Regions from separate parts of the Megasphaera sp. SC8-1 genome, predicted to be linked through region 2. Evidence: riboswitches for the same ligand, from Rfam matches in the RefSeq annotation. Region 2 holds a riboswitch; each other region holds the start of a gene.

Region 1 (3,725 bases), on a different contig from region 2:
GGACGACTTGTTCTGCCAGCTGGAGGAGGACAAAGATGTCCTTCCCCAATTCAAACGGCGATATGGCCGCATCCTTGAAGGCCTGCTGGACCGTGGCCGCCCGGTCCGGTGTGTCCTTGGGCAGGCGGACAGCGCGGATGACGCTGTCAAAAGCGGCGGCGTCTTCGGCGATGCCGTCGAGGTACCGCTGGCGCAGGCCATGGGCCTTGTCGCGAATGGAAACCATGAGTTTCTCGATTTCGCCATAACCTTTCTTGCCGATGGTCAGGTTGGCGACCATTTCTACGAGAGCGGCTGCCGATGCCGCCGTCATGGCGGCGATGCCGCCGCCACCGGGAACGGGTTCCTTAGAAGCCGTGACTTCCAGGAGCCCGTCCAGGGGCATGGATTGGAATTGTGTAAAATCCATCTTAGAACAATCCCGTAATGACGCCGTTTTCGTCGATGTCCATGCGGTTGGCAGCCGGTACTTTCGGCAGCCCCGGCATGGTCATGATGTTGCTCGTCTGGCAGACGATGAAGCCGGCACCGGTGCAGACGCGGACGTCCTTGACCGTGACCTTGAAGCCCTTGGGCGCACCGAGGAGCGCCGGGTTATCGGACAGGGAGTACTGCGTCTTGGCCACACAAATCGGCATTTTGTCGAGGCCAAAAGCTTCCAATTCTTTGATCTGTTTCTGGGCGTTGCCTTCGAAGATGACGCCGTCGCCGCCGTAGACTTTCTTGACGATAGTTTCCATCTTCTTGGGAATGGAATCGTTGACGTCGTACAGCGGTTTGTACGGCGTCTTGGGCTGTTGCAGCAGTTTCAGGACTTTTTCGCCCATTTCGACGCCGCCTTTGCCGCCTTCGGCCCAGCAGTTGTTGAGGGCGACTTCGACACCATAGTCTTCGCAGAGTTTACGGAGCGTTGCGATTTCTTCATCGGTGTCGCTGATGAATTTATTGATGCCTACGACGACAGGGACGTCGAAGAGGCGCATATTTTCGATATGTTTTGCCAGGTTGGCAAAGCCCTTCTTCAAGGCTTCGACATTTTCTTCCTGCAAGTTCTTCTTGTCGACGCCGCCGTGCATCTTCAAGGCGCGGACCGTAGCGACGATGACGACAGCATCCGGTTTGATGCCGGCGAAACGGCACTTGATGTCCATGAACTTTTCGGCCCCCAAGTCGGCACCGAAACCGGCTTCCGTAACAGCGATGTCCCCCATCTTCATGGCCAGCTTGGTGGCGACGACGGAGTTGCAGCCGTGGGCGATGTTGGCGAAAGGACCGCCGTGGACCAGGGCCGGTGTGTGTTCGATGGTCTGGACCAGGTTCGGTTTGATGGCATCCTTCATGAGGATAGCCATAGCCCCTTCGACGCCGAGCTGGCGGGCCGTGACCAGATTGCCGTCCAGGTCATAGGCTACGGTGATGTCGCCCATGCGTTTCTTGAGGTCCATGAGGTCGCTGGCCAGGCAGAGGGCTGCCATGATTTCCGATGCGACAGTAATCATGAAGTGGTCTTCCCGCGGGAAACCGCAGACTTTGCCGCCCATGCCGACGACGATGTTGCGCAGGGCCCGGTCGTTCATGTCCATGACGCGCTTCCAGATGACGCGGCGCACGTCGATGCGCAGGGCATTGCCCTGGTGGACGTGATTATCGATGGCTGCGGCCAAGAGGTTGTTGGCAGCCGTAATGGCATGCATGTCGCCGGTAAAATGCAGGTTGATGTCTTCCATCGGCAGGACCTGGGAGTAACCACCGCCGGCAGCACCGCCTTTGATGCCGAAGACCGGTCCCAGGGACGGTTCGCGCAGGGCGACGACGGCTTTATGACCCATGTAGTTCAGGGCCTGGGCCAGGCCGATGGTCGTCAAGGTCTTGCCTTCACCGGCCGGCGTCGGCGTAATGGCCGTGACCAGGACCAGTTTCCCATCTTCGTTCTTCGAGAGGCGTTTGATGGCGTCAAAAGAAATCTTTGCTTTATATTTTCCGTAGAGTTCCAAGTCATCATCGGTGAGGCCGACTTGGTTTGCAATGGCCGTAATCGGTTCCAATTTCGTCTGCTGTGCAATTTCGATATCGCTCAATACCTTTGCCATAGTAGTTGTCACTCCTGTTCTCTGCATAAAAAAAGGCCGCTCCGCTGGAAGTTTGCCCAGACGGTCGGCTTCAAGAAATCATGCTCCCCGTGGTAACTCCACTTCCGTCAGTCACATGATTATGGCCTTATTATACAAAAAAAGAACCCTTGGGTCAAGGGTTCTTTTCGTTACGTCTTACTGGATTACGCTGGTATCGAGGTGTTCAAAGCCCGTAAGCAGGCCTTTCACCTGGCTGGCGATCTGCTGGCAGCCGCCTTTTTCCCTGCTTTCGATATTCAGCGGCATGTTCGGGTCGTGGAGGGACATGCGCAACAGGGCCCAGCCGTTGGGGAATACGAGGCGCACGCCTTCATAGGACGGCTTGGCGATGGAAATGCCGGCTGCAGCGGCCCGGTCTTCGAACTGTTTGAGCACGTCAGCCCCATAGGCCTGGACACCATCAGTGCCAGTGATTTTCAGGCGAAATTCGACGCCTTCTGCCGGATGGCCCAGTTTGGCGATGAGGTCGCCGAGCTGGTTGCCTTCTTTCTTGGCTTTCGCCGCAGCGATGAGCAGTTTGACCGCCAGGTAGGCACCGTCGTCGAGGTAGTAGTTTTCGCTCAGCGCACCGTGGCCCGACGTTTCGATAGCCAGCGGCGAGACCGTGCCGGCCTCGTTGAGGCGGATACATTCGTCGATGACATTTTTATAGCCCCGCATGTAGCGGTGATGGACCAAGTGGAGTTCATCCTGGAGGAACGTCGTCAGTTCATCCGACGTGACCGAGTCGGTGACGATGGTGCTGCCAGGATAATCGGGCGCCAGGATAGCGGCCATCATAGCGATGAGGGCATTGCGGTTGATTTCTTTCCCATCGGGCAGGACGGCGCTCATGCGGTCGACGTCGGTGTCGAAGATGAGGCCCAGGTCGGCTTTGTTGTCGAGGACGGCCTGGCGGATCGACGCCATGGCGTCGGCATTTTCCGGGTTAGGGATATGGTTCGGGAACATGCCATCCGGTTCGAGGAACTGGCTGCCCGTCGTATCGGCGCCGAGTTCAGAAAGGACCTTGGTGGCAAAGAATCCGCCGCTGCCGTTGCCGGCATCGACGACGATGTGCATCCCTTCCAAAGGACGGTCGTACATCCCGGCACAGAGGCCGGCGCAGATCTTGCGGCGCAGATGCAGCGAATAGAGGTCGATCAGGTCCAGCGAGGCAATGGCAGCCGACGAGACAGCCATTGCCGACGACTGGGAAGCCAGGCTCAGGACTTCCGTGACCTCGCTCTTTTCCAGACCGCCGTCGACGGTAAAGAATTTCAATCCGTTGCGGTTATACGGCAAATGGCTGGCCGTAATCATGATGGAGCCATCCATGTGAGTATCTTCAAAAATGATGGACATGAACATAGCCGGTGTCGAAGCCAGGCCGCAGTCCGTGACGTGGACGCCTTGACCGAGGAGGCCGCCGAAGACGGCTTCTTTCATCATAGCTGCCGATACACGGGAATCGTGGCCGACGGCAATGTGCAAGTCACTCACCTGTTTATTCAGCTTCTTCGCCAAAAACTTGGCAAAGCCAGCGGCAATGCGGTTGACCGCTTCCGGTACCAACGTGACGTCTTCACCGGGGACGCCGGCAACGGCGACGCC
Region 2 (3,725 bases):
TAAACCGGAATACCGCAGTGCCTTCGATATCGTCACCAGCCGGGCCGTGGCCCGCCTGAACATCCTGGCCGAATGGGCCCTGCCTTACGTCCGGACCGGCGGCTATTTCGTTTCCCTCAAAGGGGCCCAGTATGAAGAAGAACTGGCGGAAGGCGAAAAAGCCCTGCAGATCCTGGGCGGCAAAGTCGCCGAAGTCCGGCCGGTCCGCCTGCCGGGCCTGGACGATGTCCGCGCTGTCCTCTATATCGAAAAAGTAAAGGAAAGCCCCAATAAATATCCCCGCAAGCCAAAGATGGCTGCGAAAAATCCCTTATAGAGAAAGAAGTGTACGCTATGTCTTTGAAAAAAATCCTCTGTCTGGCCGCTGCGGCCTGCCTGACCGTATCGGCTGCTGTCTTTGCCGATACACCGCAGCCGCCTGAAATCAGTGCTCATGCTGCCTATGTCATGGATGCCGATACAGGCGACACGCTCTATGCGAAAAATGCCGATGACCGGGCCTATCCGGGCAGCACGACGAAAATCATGACCTGCATCCTCGGCGTCGAACTGGGCAAGGCACAGGGTAAATTGGATCAGCCTATCAACATTACGAAAGATGTCTACGATATCGAAAGCGATGCGTCCGTCCTGGGTATCGACCCGGGCGACCAGATCACCCTGCGCAATGCCATGACCGGTATGATGACTGTATCCGGCTGTGATGCCACCATTGCCGTCGCCGAAACGGTTACGCCGAGTCAGGCCGATTTCGTCGCCAAGATGAACGAAAAAGCAGCCGCCCTGGGCTGTACGAATACTCATTTCGCCAATCCCCATGGCCTGCCGGACAGCGACCACTATTCGACAGCCCGCGATATGGCGACGATGGCCGCTTACGGCATGAAACTGCCGGAATTTCGCGATATGGTCAGCCACAGTGAATACGACATGCCCTATATCAACGGCGGCTCCAAGCACTGCACGACGACGAACTATTTCCTGACCAGCGGCTTCCCCGGTGCCAACGGCATCAAGACCGGTACGACCAATGCCGGCGGTCCCTGTCTGGTCGCATCGGCTACGCAGGACGGCCGGACCGTCATCGCCTCTATCATGAATTCGGACGACCGCTTCGGCGATGCCCAGAAACTCATGAGCTATGGCTTCTCCGTACTGAAACCGGTCGAACCGGCAGAAAACGTCTATATCCTGCGCCAGGCACCGGCAGGCCAGACCTTGTCGGATATCAAGGAAAAACAGGCCCAGGCTGCTGAATTAGCTTCCCAGCAGAAGAAAGAAGCAGCCACGGCGGCAGCTTCTACGGCTGCGGCCAAAGCACCTGCTAAAGCAGATACGGCCGTAAAGACAACGGCTGCGACAGTGGCTAAAACGGCAGCTAAGACGACGGTGAAGACCGCTGCCAAAGCGGATACGGCTAAGACAAGTAAGCCGGCTGTTTCCAGCCAGCCTTACGTTCCCTTTTCGCCGGCCGCCTAAAAAAGGATATTGACAATCTCTGTCCATATTCGTATAATAAACGCATCAGCAGATCCGTACAGGACTGACGGAATCAAGTGGAGTCACCACGTGAACTGTACGGACCCTTTCATGCCGACCGTCTGGGCAAGAGTATGCTACATATTCTTGAGCCAGGCGGCCGGTATTTTTTTTCGCCAGCCTGGCTCCTCACAAGGAGTGTTGTCTAATGAAACGAAATCGCTGGCTCATCGCCCTGTCTGCCATGGGGCTCCACCTCTGTATCGGCAGTGTCTATGCCTGGAGCGTCCTCACCAAGCCCATTATGGAATCCATGGGATTTACCCTCAAGGAAACGACGTGGACCTTTTCCCTGGCCATCTTGTTCCTCGGTTTGTCGGCCGGCTTTTTGGGCAGTTTTGTCCAGAAAATCGGGCCCCGTAAATCGGGCCTCTTATCGATGACCTGCTTCGTCACGGCCATGTTCGGTACGGCAGCAGCTCTCTACGCCCACAGCCTGCCCATGCTCTACGCCTTTTACGGCGTCATCGGCGGCATCGGCCTGGGAACGGGCTATATCACGCCCGTATCGACTCTGGTCAAATGGTTCCCGGAAAACCGGGGCTTCGCTACGGGTCTGGCCATCATGGGCTTCGGCTTTGCCAGCCTCATTGCCGGCCCGGCTATGCAGCTCTTGGTCCAGCATTTCGGCCTGGTCGCCAATTTCATCATCCTCGGCTGCGTCTATATGGTCATCATGACGGCTTCGTCGCTCTACCTGGCATCGCCTGCTGCCGGTGACGTCCCGGCCAAGGCCGAAAAAGAAGGAACTGTCGAATATGCCGACGCCCAGCCGCAGTTTACCGTCCGCCAGGCCATGAAGACCTGGCAGTTCTACGCCATCTGGTGGCTCTTCTTCACCAACATCACCTGCGGCATCGCCCTGCTGTCCGTCGCCTCGCCGATGGCCCAGGACGTCGTCGGCATGTCGCCGTTGGCAGCGGCTTCCATGGTCGGCCTCATCGGCCTCATGAACGGTGCCGGCCGCATTGCCTGGGCGACCGTATCCGACTACCTCGGCCGCTCGGCTACATACGTCCTCTTCTTCCTTATCGAAATCCTGGCTTTCTGGCAGCTGGCCCGCGTTACCAGCGCCTTTAGCTTCCAGGTCCTGGTCCTGCTCATCATCTCCTGCTATGGCGGCGGCTTCTCGTGCATGCCGGCCTATCTCAGCGACCTCTTCGGCACGAAATACCTCAGCGCCATCCACGGCCGTATCCTCACGGCCTGGGGGGCTGCCGGCGTCGCCGGTCCCCTGGTCCTGTCACTTATCAAAGAAAATACCAATAGCTACGCCGTGACGCTGTACTTCTTCGTCGGCGCCTTCGTCGCTGCCCTGGCCTTGATGATTTTCCTGAAATACCGCACCCGCCACGGCATCGCCAGGGTCGCAGAAGCGCGGGGATAATCGTTCATCGTAGGGGTGCCACGTGGGCGACCCGTTCGGGAATTGGGGGATTCTCCTAGAAAAATGATTGGAAAATTCACATATCCTGAAGCGGGCGCCCCACGTGGTCGCCCCTACAATGAAAAAAGCTGTCGCTTATGCGGCAGCTTTTTTTCGACGAACGATGAACGCCATCGCTGAAAGCGGTAAATCATTCACGGCCTGTGGCCTTGTGCGTAGGGGACGTCCTGTTAAGGCGTCCCGTTGTGAACAATGGAAGATATACCCAACTGGTCCATGAGGCATGGCTTTGCGGCCGGCGAATAATGATATCGACGAACAGCATTTCGCGGGATTCCCACAACGGGCCGCCCTTTGGGACGGCCCTACTACAAATGTGAATAAAATCACTTAATGAGCTGGGCGCATAGATGAATGAAAATGATTGCTTTTTGATTATAATGATTGGATTTGATTGAAATTGATTGAATATAACGGTATAATGAGGCCAAAGGAGGATAAAAGGGAAGTGATACGATGTTGACAGAAGAAAGACATGAAAAAATCATGCGTCTTGTCAATACGAGCGGTGCCGTTTCGGTCCAGGACTTAGTAAGTTTTCTGAACATTTCCGAATCGACGGTCCGCCGGGATTTGCTCACGCTGGACCGCGAAGGCCGTCTGCGCCGCGTCCATGGCGGGGCCACGACGTTGCGCGATGATTCTTCGTATGAAGCGGATATGGAAAATCTGCAGGATAAATATTCCATCCATATGAGCGACAAACGCCGCATCGCCCAGTATGCGGCCAGCCTGATCA
Region 3 (3,725 bases), on a different contig from region 2:
TTGGCCGGAGCGCAGATGGTCCGGTCCAGTTCCGAAGCGCCCAGACGGTAAAACAGTCCGTGCAGAACATCATGCTGGACAATGCCCATGGTGCCGGCATAGGAATAAGGCAGGATGGCTTCGGCACCACAATCGGCAATAATCGCCTTCCACCTTTCAGCAATCTCCGCCAGGGCTTGGTCCCAGGAAATAGGTGCAAACTGGCCGCTTCCCTTGGGCCCGGTCCGCTTCAAAGGCATCGTCAGACGGCGCGGCGAATGGACGGTCCGTTCATAATGGGCCATCTTCGGGCACAACGTCCCGCGCGTAAAAGGATGGGCCCCATCGCCGGCGACGGACACGACGCGGCCGTCGTCGACAGAAACGACAAGCCCGCAGGCATCGGGGCAGTCATAAGGGCAGACAGATGTATAGGTTTTCATGATATCACCTCTTGTTTCGTGGTTCGTGGCTCGTAGTTCGTGGCTCGTAGGGGCCGTCCCAAAGGGCGGCCCTCCTGGAATTGGTGGAAAAAGGAGCCGTCGCATCGCGACAGCTCCTTTTAAGCAGTTAGCAGTTAGGGGTTAGCAGTTAGCAAATGATTTTAAATTTAAAAGCCATTACATCAAACTTCAAACATCAAACCCCAAACATTGAATATAAAAGAAAACGACCTTTCCCGACAGAAAGGGGGATATGCTTAATGATGGAACAGGCGCAGGCCGGTCATGGCCATGGCGATGTTGTATTTATCGCACGTTTCGATGACATTGTCATCGCGGATGGAGCCGCCGGCCTGGGCGATGTAGTCGACACCGCTGCGATGAGCCCGTTCGATGTTGTCACCAAAGGGGAAGAAAGCATCACTGCCCAAGGCGACGCCGTGGAGCTGGGCAATCCAGGCTTTCTTTTCTTCCCGTGTGAGCGGTTCCGGTTTTTCCGTGAACAGATCCTGCCAGATGCCGTCGGCCAGGACATCTTCGTAATCATCGGAGATGTAGACGTCGATAGCGTTGTCGCGGTTCGGGCGGCGGACATCGTCGCGGAAAGGCAGATTCAGGACTTTCGGATTCTGGCGGAGCCACCAGATATCGGCTTTGTTACCAGCCAGGCGCGTGCAGTGGACGCGGGACTGCTGACCGGCGCCGACGCCGATGGTCATGCCGTCTTTGACGTAGCAGACCGAGTTGGACTGAGTGTATTTCAGGGTGATGAGGGCGATCATCAAATCGCGCTGGGCATCGGCGGGGATATCCTTGTTTTTCGTCGGGATATTCTTAAAGAGGTCCGTCGTGATCTTGGCTTCGTTGCGTTCTTGTTCAAAAGTGACGCCGTAGACTTCCTTCGATTCGATTAAGCGCGGCTTGTAGTCCGGGTTAATCTGGAGGACGCAGTAGTTCCCCTTCTTCTTGGTCTTCAAAATGGCCAGGGCTTCGTCGCTGTAGCCCGGAGCGATGACGCCGTCCGAAACTTCCCGTTTGAGGAGCGTTGCCGTTTCAACGTCGCAGACGTCGGACAAGGCGACGAAATCACCATAAGAGCTCATGCGGTCGGCACCGCGGGCACAAGCATAAGCCGAAGCCAGGGGTGACAATTTCAAATCGTCGACCCAGTATATTTTTTTCAGGGTATCACTCATTTCCGTGGCGACGGCGGCCCCAGCCGGGCTGACGTGCTTGAAGGAAGCCGCAGCCGGAAGGCCCGTTGCTTCTTTCAATTCTTTGACCAGCTGATAGCTGTTGAAGGCGTCGAGCAAATTAATATAACCGGGGCGGCCGTTGAGGACCGTAAAGGGCAGGTCGCTGCCGTCTTTCATATAAACCCGGGCCGACGACTGATTGGGGTTGCAGCCGTATTTTAATTGCAGTTCTTTCATGGTGATTCCTCCTGAATAGTTAAGCAAAAATAAAAAAATACCGACACTTCTGGAACGTTTCGCCCAGACGGTCGGCTCGTATGAATCATGCTCCCCGTGGTAACTCCACTTCCGTCAGTCACATGTTTCAGATTTATTATACCGTCCGCAGCCGGGAGATGTCAAGAAAAAGCCCCTCCCTGGATAGGCATAACTTCCACGGGAGGGGCTTTGTTTTATAAGTGATACGGCTCGTGCCGGTCGATCTTGATGGCCCGGTAGATTTGTTCCAATAAGAGGAGGCGTATCATCTGATGGGTCAAGGTAATACGGCCAAAGGAAATGCAGTTGTCGGCTTTGCGGCGGACGAGGTCGCTCAGGCCGAAGGGGCCGCCGATGATGAAGGAGATTTCACTGCAGCCGTACAGGGCCAGTTTGGCAAAGGACGCTGCCAGATCTTCAGAGGATACGAGTTTCCCCTGTACATCCAGGGCGAAGAGGTGCGAGCCCTGGCGGACGTGGCGCAGCATCTTCTCCCCTTCTTTGTCGAGGACCTGGGCCTTCTGGGCCGGCGACGGATTCTCAGGCATCTTCTCTTCAGGAAGGACGGTCACTTCGACCTGGCCATACGGGCGCAGGCGCTTCAAAAACTCGTCGATGCCGGCGGTGAGGTATTTCTCTTTGATCTTGCCGATGGTAATGACGTGATACTTCATCAGTTGGTCCCATCCCCCTGGTCTGACGAATCATTCTGCGGACTTTCCTGGAGGACGACGGTGACTTCGTGGTCCGAACCGTTGCGCGTATAATCCAGGCTGACAGAATCGCCGACATTGTGCTTGTCCATGACGCTCTGGAGGGCGCTGAAGTCTTTGACATCGGTGCCATCGAGTTTCAAGATGACGTCGCCGTGTCTGAGTCCTGCCTGATCCAGAGGTCCGCCGGCAGCGACTTTATAGACGTAAATGCCAGGTACATTCAATCTCATGCCGAAGCGGGCAGCCATCTGCTGGTCCAGGCCGTATAAGCCGAGGTACGGGCGGACGACCTTGCCGTTCTGGATGAGGTCCTGCAGGATCGGGCGGGCTGCGTTGATAGGAATGGCGAAGCCCAGGCCTTCGACACCTTCTTTAGAAATCTTGGCGCTGTTGATGCCGATGACCTTGCCGTCAGCATCGACGAGAGCGCCGCCGGAATTGCCCGGATTGATGGCAGCGTCAGTCTGGATGAGCTTCATGCTCTGCCCTTCGGCACCGATAGTCCGGTTCAAAGAGCTGATGACGCCGACCGTGACGGTCCCCTGAAATTCCAGGCCCAGCGGGTTGCCGATGGCAATGGCCGGTTCGCCGACCTGCAGGGAATCGCTGTCGCCAAATTCAGCGACGGGCAGGTTGTCCATCTTGATCTTGACGACGGCTAAGTCCGTCTTTTCATCGCGGCCGACGACGGTCCCTTCCGTACTCTGGCCATCGGCCAGGGAGACGATGACCGTCTTGGCCGTACCGACGACGTGGTTATTGGTTACGATATAGCCGGCCTTGTCGAAGATGACGCCGGAACCGACGCCTTCACCGACCAGGACTTTCCGGTTGAACATATCGCGGTTATAGACTTTAGTCGTAATGCCGACGACGGCCGGGCTGACCTTCTTGGCAGCCTGGACGACAGCCGTATTTCGGGCATCCGAGATGGAATCCGATTTCGACGGTTCCTGGAGCTGGTTCACGGTTCCGTTATAAGTGCCGCTCGGCGTAAAAAAGGCATCGTGGATCTTGAAGCCGCCGAAGACGCCGACAGCGATGAGGACGACGGCAGCAGCTGCCGTGATGATATGTTTGCGTTGCATCATAGTTCATGACTCCCTTCCTGGAAGCGGACACTGCCCTTCTGG
Region 4 (3,725 bases), on a different contig from region 2:
CGCAAACATATCATCACGGCAGCTGCTGCCGTCGTCCTCATCGCTGTCGGCGTCTTCGGCGGCTTCAAGATCCACGATGCCTTTTTTACGCCGAGCGGCACTTATAACGGAACCGTGAACCAGCTCCAGGAACCGTCGAAATCGGATTCCATCTCGGATGCCCGAAATACGGCTGTCGTCCAGGCTGCCAAGAAGGTCAGCCCGGCCGTCGTCGGCATTACGACTAAAGTCTATAACCGCGATATGTTCAACCGGAAAGTCCTGGTCGGTGAAGGCGTCGGTTCCGGCGTCATCTTCGACAAGGCCGGCTATATCGTAACCAATAACCACGTCGTCGGTACGGCCAAGACGGTCATCGTCTCCCTGGCCGATGGCCAGAGTACGGAAGGGACCGTCGTCGGCCGCGATGAAAAGACGGACTTAGCCGTCGTCAAGATCAAGATGGACAACCTGCCCGTCGCTGAATTTGGCGACAGCGATTCCCTGCAGGTCGGCGAACCGGCCATTGCCATCGGCAACCCGCTGGGCCTGGAATTTCAGGGGACCGTCACGGTCGGCGTCATCAGCTCTTTGAACCGGACTATCGGTGCCGAAGGGCAGAGCATGAAGCTCATCCAGACTGACGCTGCCATCAATCCGGGCAATTCCGGCGGCGCTCTCGTCGATGCTGACGGCAAGGTCATCGGCATCAACAGCGCCAAGATTTCTAAAGAAGGTGTCGAAGGCCTGGGCTTCGCCATTCCTATCAACGCAGCCCGCCCGATCCTGCAGGACCTCATCCAGAACGGCAAGGTCGTCCGCCCGTACCTCGGCTTATACGGCCTGGACCAGCAGATGGCTGCCCGCTTCGGCATGAGATTGAATGTACCTGGCATTTACGTCTATAAAGTCGCTGCCGGCGGACCTCTGGATCAGGCAGGACTCAGACACGGCGACGTCATCTTGAAACTCGATGGCACCGATGTCAAAGACTTCAGCGCCCTCCAGAGCGTCATGGACAAGCACAATGTCGGCGATTCTGTCAGCCTGGATTATACGCGCAACGGTTCGGACCACGAAGTCACCGTCGTCCTCCAGGAAAGTCCGCAGAATGATTCGTCAGACCAGGGGGATGGGACCAACTGATGAAGTATCACGTCATTACCATCGGCAAGATCAAAGAGAAATACCTCACCGCCGGCATCGACGAGTTTTTGAAGCGCCTGCGCCCGTATGGCCAGGTCGAAGTGACCGTCCTTCCTGAAGAGAAGATGCCTGAGAATCCGTCGCCGGCCCAGAAGGCCCAGGTCCTCGACAAAGAAGGGGAGAAGATGCTGCGCCACGTCCGCCAGGGCTCGCACCTCTTCGCCCTGGATGTACAGGGGAAACTCGTATCCTCTGAAGATCTGGCAGCGTCCTTTGCCAAACTGGCCCTGTACGGCTGCAGTGAAATCTCCTTCATCATCGGCGGCCCCTTCGGCCTGAGCGACCTCGTCCGCCGCAAAGCCGACAACTGCATTTCCTTTGGCCGTATTACCTTGACCCATCAGATGATACGCCTCCTCTTATTGGAACAAATCTACCGGGCCATCAAGATCGACCGGCACGAGCCGTATCACTTATAAAACAAAGCCCCTCCCGTGGAAGTTATGCCTATCCAGGGAGGGGCTTTTTCTTGACATCTCCCGGCTGCGGACGGTATAATAAATCTGAAACATGTGACTGACGGAAGTGGAGTTACCACGGGGAGCATGATTCATACGAGCCGACCGTCTGGGCGAAACGTTCCAGAAGTGTCGGTATTTTTTTATTTTTGCTTAACTATTCAGGAGGAATCACCATGAAAGAACTGCAATTAAAATACGGCTGCAACCCCAATCAGTCGTCGGCCCGGGTTTATATGAAAGACGGCAGCGACCTGCCCTTTACGGTCCTCAACGGCCGCCCCGGTTATATTAATTTGCTCGACGCCTTCAACAGCTATCAGCTGGTCAAAGAATTGAAAGAAGCAACGGGCCTTCCGGCTGCGGCTTCCTTCAAGCACGTCAGCCCGGCTGGGGCCGCCGTCGCCACGGAAATGAGTGATACCCTGAAAAAAATATACTGGGTCGACGATTTGAAATTGTCACCCCTGGCTTCGGCTTATGCTTGTGCCCGCGGTGCCGACCGCATGAGCTCTTATGGTGATTTCGTCGCCTTGTCCGACGTCTGCGACGTTGAAACGGCAACGCTCCTCAAACGGGAAGTTTCGGACGGCGTCATCGCTCCGGGCTACAGCGACGAAGCCCTGGCCATTTTGAAGACCAAGAAGAAGGGGAACTACTGCGTCCTCCAGATTAACCCGGACTACAAGCCGCGCTTAATCGAATCGAAGGAAGTCTACGGCGTCACTTTTGAACAAGAACGCAACGAAGCCAAGATCACGACGGACCTCTTTAAGAATATCCCGACGAAAAACAAGGATATCCCCGCCGATGCCCAGCGCGATTTGATGATCGCCCTCATCACCCTGAAATACACTCAGTCCAACTCGGTCTGCTACGTCAAAGACGGCATGACCATCGGCGTCGGCGCCGGTCAGCAGTCCCGCGTCCACTGCACGCGCCTGGCTGGTAACAAAGCCGATATCTGGTGGCTCCGCCAGAATCCGAAAGTCCTGAATCTGCCTTTCCGCGACGATGTCCGCCGCCCGAACCGCGACAACGCTATCGACGTCTACATCTCCGATGATTACGAAGATGTCCTGGCCGACGGCATCTGGCAGGATCTGTTCACGGAAAAACCGGAACCGCTCACACGGGAAGAAAAGAAAGCCTGGATTGCCCAGCTCCACGGCGTCGCCTTGGGCAGTGATGCTTTCTTCCCCTTTGGTGACAACATCGAACGGGCTCATCGCAGCGGTGTCGACTACATCGCCCAGGCCGGCGGCTCCATCCGCGATGACAATGTCATCGAAACGTGCGATAAATACAACATCGCCATGGCCATGACCGGCCTGCGCCTGTTCCATCATTAAGCATATCCCCCTTTCTGTCGGGAAAGGTCGTTTTCTTTTATATTCAATGTTTGGGGTTTGATGTTTGAAGTTTGATGTAATGGCTTTTAAATTTAAAATCATTTGCTAACTGCTAACCCCTAACTGCTAACTGCTTAAAAGGAGCTGTCGCGATGCGACGGCTCCTTTTTCCACCAATTCCAGGAGGGCCGCCCTTTGGGACGGCCCCTACGAGCCACGAACTACGAGCCACGAACCACGAAACAAGAGGTGATATCATGAAAACCTATACATCTGTCTGCCCTTATGACTGCCCCGATGCCTGCGGGCTTGTCGTTTCTGTCGACGACGGCCGCGTCGTGTCCGTCGCCGGCGATGGGGCCCATCCTTTTACGCGCGGGACGTTGTGCCCGAAGATGGCCCATTATGAACGGACCGTCCATTCGCCGCGCCGTCTGACGATGCCTTTGAAGCGGACCGGGCCCAAGGGAAGCGGCCAGTTTGCACCTATTTCCTGGGACCAAGCCCTGGCGGAGATTGCTGAAAGGTGGAAGGCGATTATTGCCGATTGTGGTGCCGAAGCCATCCTGCCTTATTCCTATGCCGGCACCATGGGCATTGTCCAGCATGATGTTCTGCACGGACTGTTTTACCGTCTGGGCGCTTCGGAACTGGACCGGACCATCTGCGCTCCGGCCAAAGGGCAGGGATTCAAGGATGTCATGGGCAGCACCATGCCGACGGCACCGCA

Evidence for each region. A riboswitch is a leader RNA that binds a small molecule or an ion and turns the genes downstream of it on or off. The one in region 2 is predicted to bind ZMP and ZTP.
Region 1: another riboswitch for ZMP and ZTP. It lies ahead of NOS26_RS09835 (formate--tetrahydrofolate ligase); the one in region 2 lies ahead of NOS26_RS04020 (OFA family MFS transporter).
Region 3: another riboswitch for ZMP and ZTP. It lies ahead of NOS26_RS06820 (phosphoribosylaminoimidazolecarboxamide formyltransferase); the one in region 2 lies ahead of NOS26_RS04020 (OFA family MFS transporter).
Region 4: another riboswitch for ZMP and ZTP. It lies ahead of NOS26_RS05975 (phosphoribosylaminoimidazolecarboxamide formyltransferase); the one in region 2 lies ahead of NOS26_RS04020 (OFA family MFS transporter).

Annotation. Positions count from the first base shown of each region.
Region 1 covers NZ_JANFQH010000031.1:161,601-165,325, reverse strand. The annotation lists gene NOS26_RS09840 (cyclodeaminase/cyclohydrolase family protein) at 1-409, opposite strand, end outside; gene NOS26_RS09835 (formate--tetrahydrofolate ligase) at 411-2,090, opposite strand; ZMP/ZTP riboswitch at 2,138-2,215, opposite strand; gene NOS26_RS09830 (phosphoglucomutase) at 2,268-3,725, opposite strand, start outside.
Region 2 covers NZ_JANFQH010000011.1:83,045-86,769, forward strand. The annotation lists gene rsmG (16S rRNA (guanine(527)-N(7))-methyltransferase RsmG) at 1-316, shown strand, start outside; gene NOS26_RS04015 (D-alanyl-D-alanine carboxypeptidase family protein) at 334-1,479, shown strand; ZMP/ZTP riboswitch at 1,530-1,614, shown strand; gene NOS26_RS04020 (OFA family MFS transporter) at 1,688-2,926, shown strand; gene NOS26_RS04025 (DeoR/GlpR family DNA-binding transcription regulator) at 3,443-3,725, shown strand, end outside.
Region 3 covers NZ_JANFQH010000023.1:61,563-65,287, reverse strand. The annotation lists gene NOS26_RS06825 (molybdopterin-dependent oxidoreductase) at 1-422, opposite strand, end outside; gene NOS26_RS06820 (phosphoribosylaminoimidazolecarboxamide formyltransferase) at 680-1,855, opposite strand; ZMP/ZTP riboswitch at 1,910-1,987, opposite strand; gene rlmH (23S rRNA (pseudouridine(1915)-N(3))-methyltransferase RlmH) at 2,071-2,550, opposite strand; gene NOS26_RS06810 (S1C family serine protease) at 2,550-3,683, opposite strand; gene NOS26_RS06805 (MBL fold metallo-hydrolase) at 3,680-3,725, opposite strand, start outside.
Region 4 covers NZ_JANFQH010000020.1:43,620-47,344, forward strand. The annotation lists gene NOS26_RS05965 (S1C family serine protease) at 1-1,125, shown strand, start outside; gene rlmH (23S rRNA (pseudouridine(1915)-N(3))-methyltransferase RlmH) at 1,125-1,604, shown strand; ZMP/ZTP riboswitch at 1,688-1,765, shown strand; gene NOS26_RS05975 (phosphoribosylaminoimidazolecarboxamide formyltransferase) at 1,820-2,995, shown strand; gene NOS26_RS05980 (molybdopterin-dependent oxidoreductase) at 3,253-3,725, shown strand, end outside.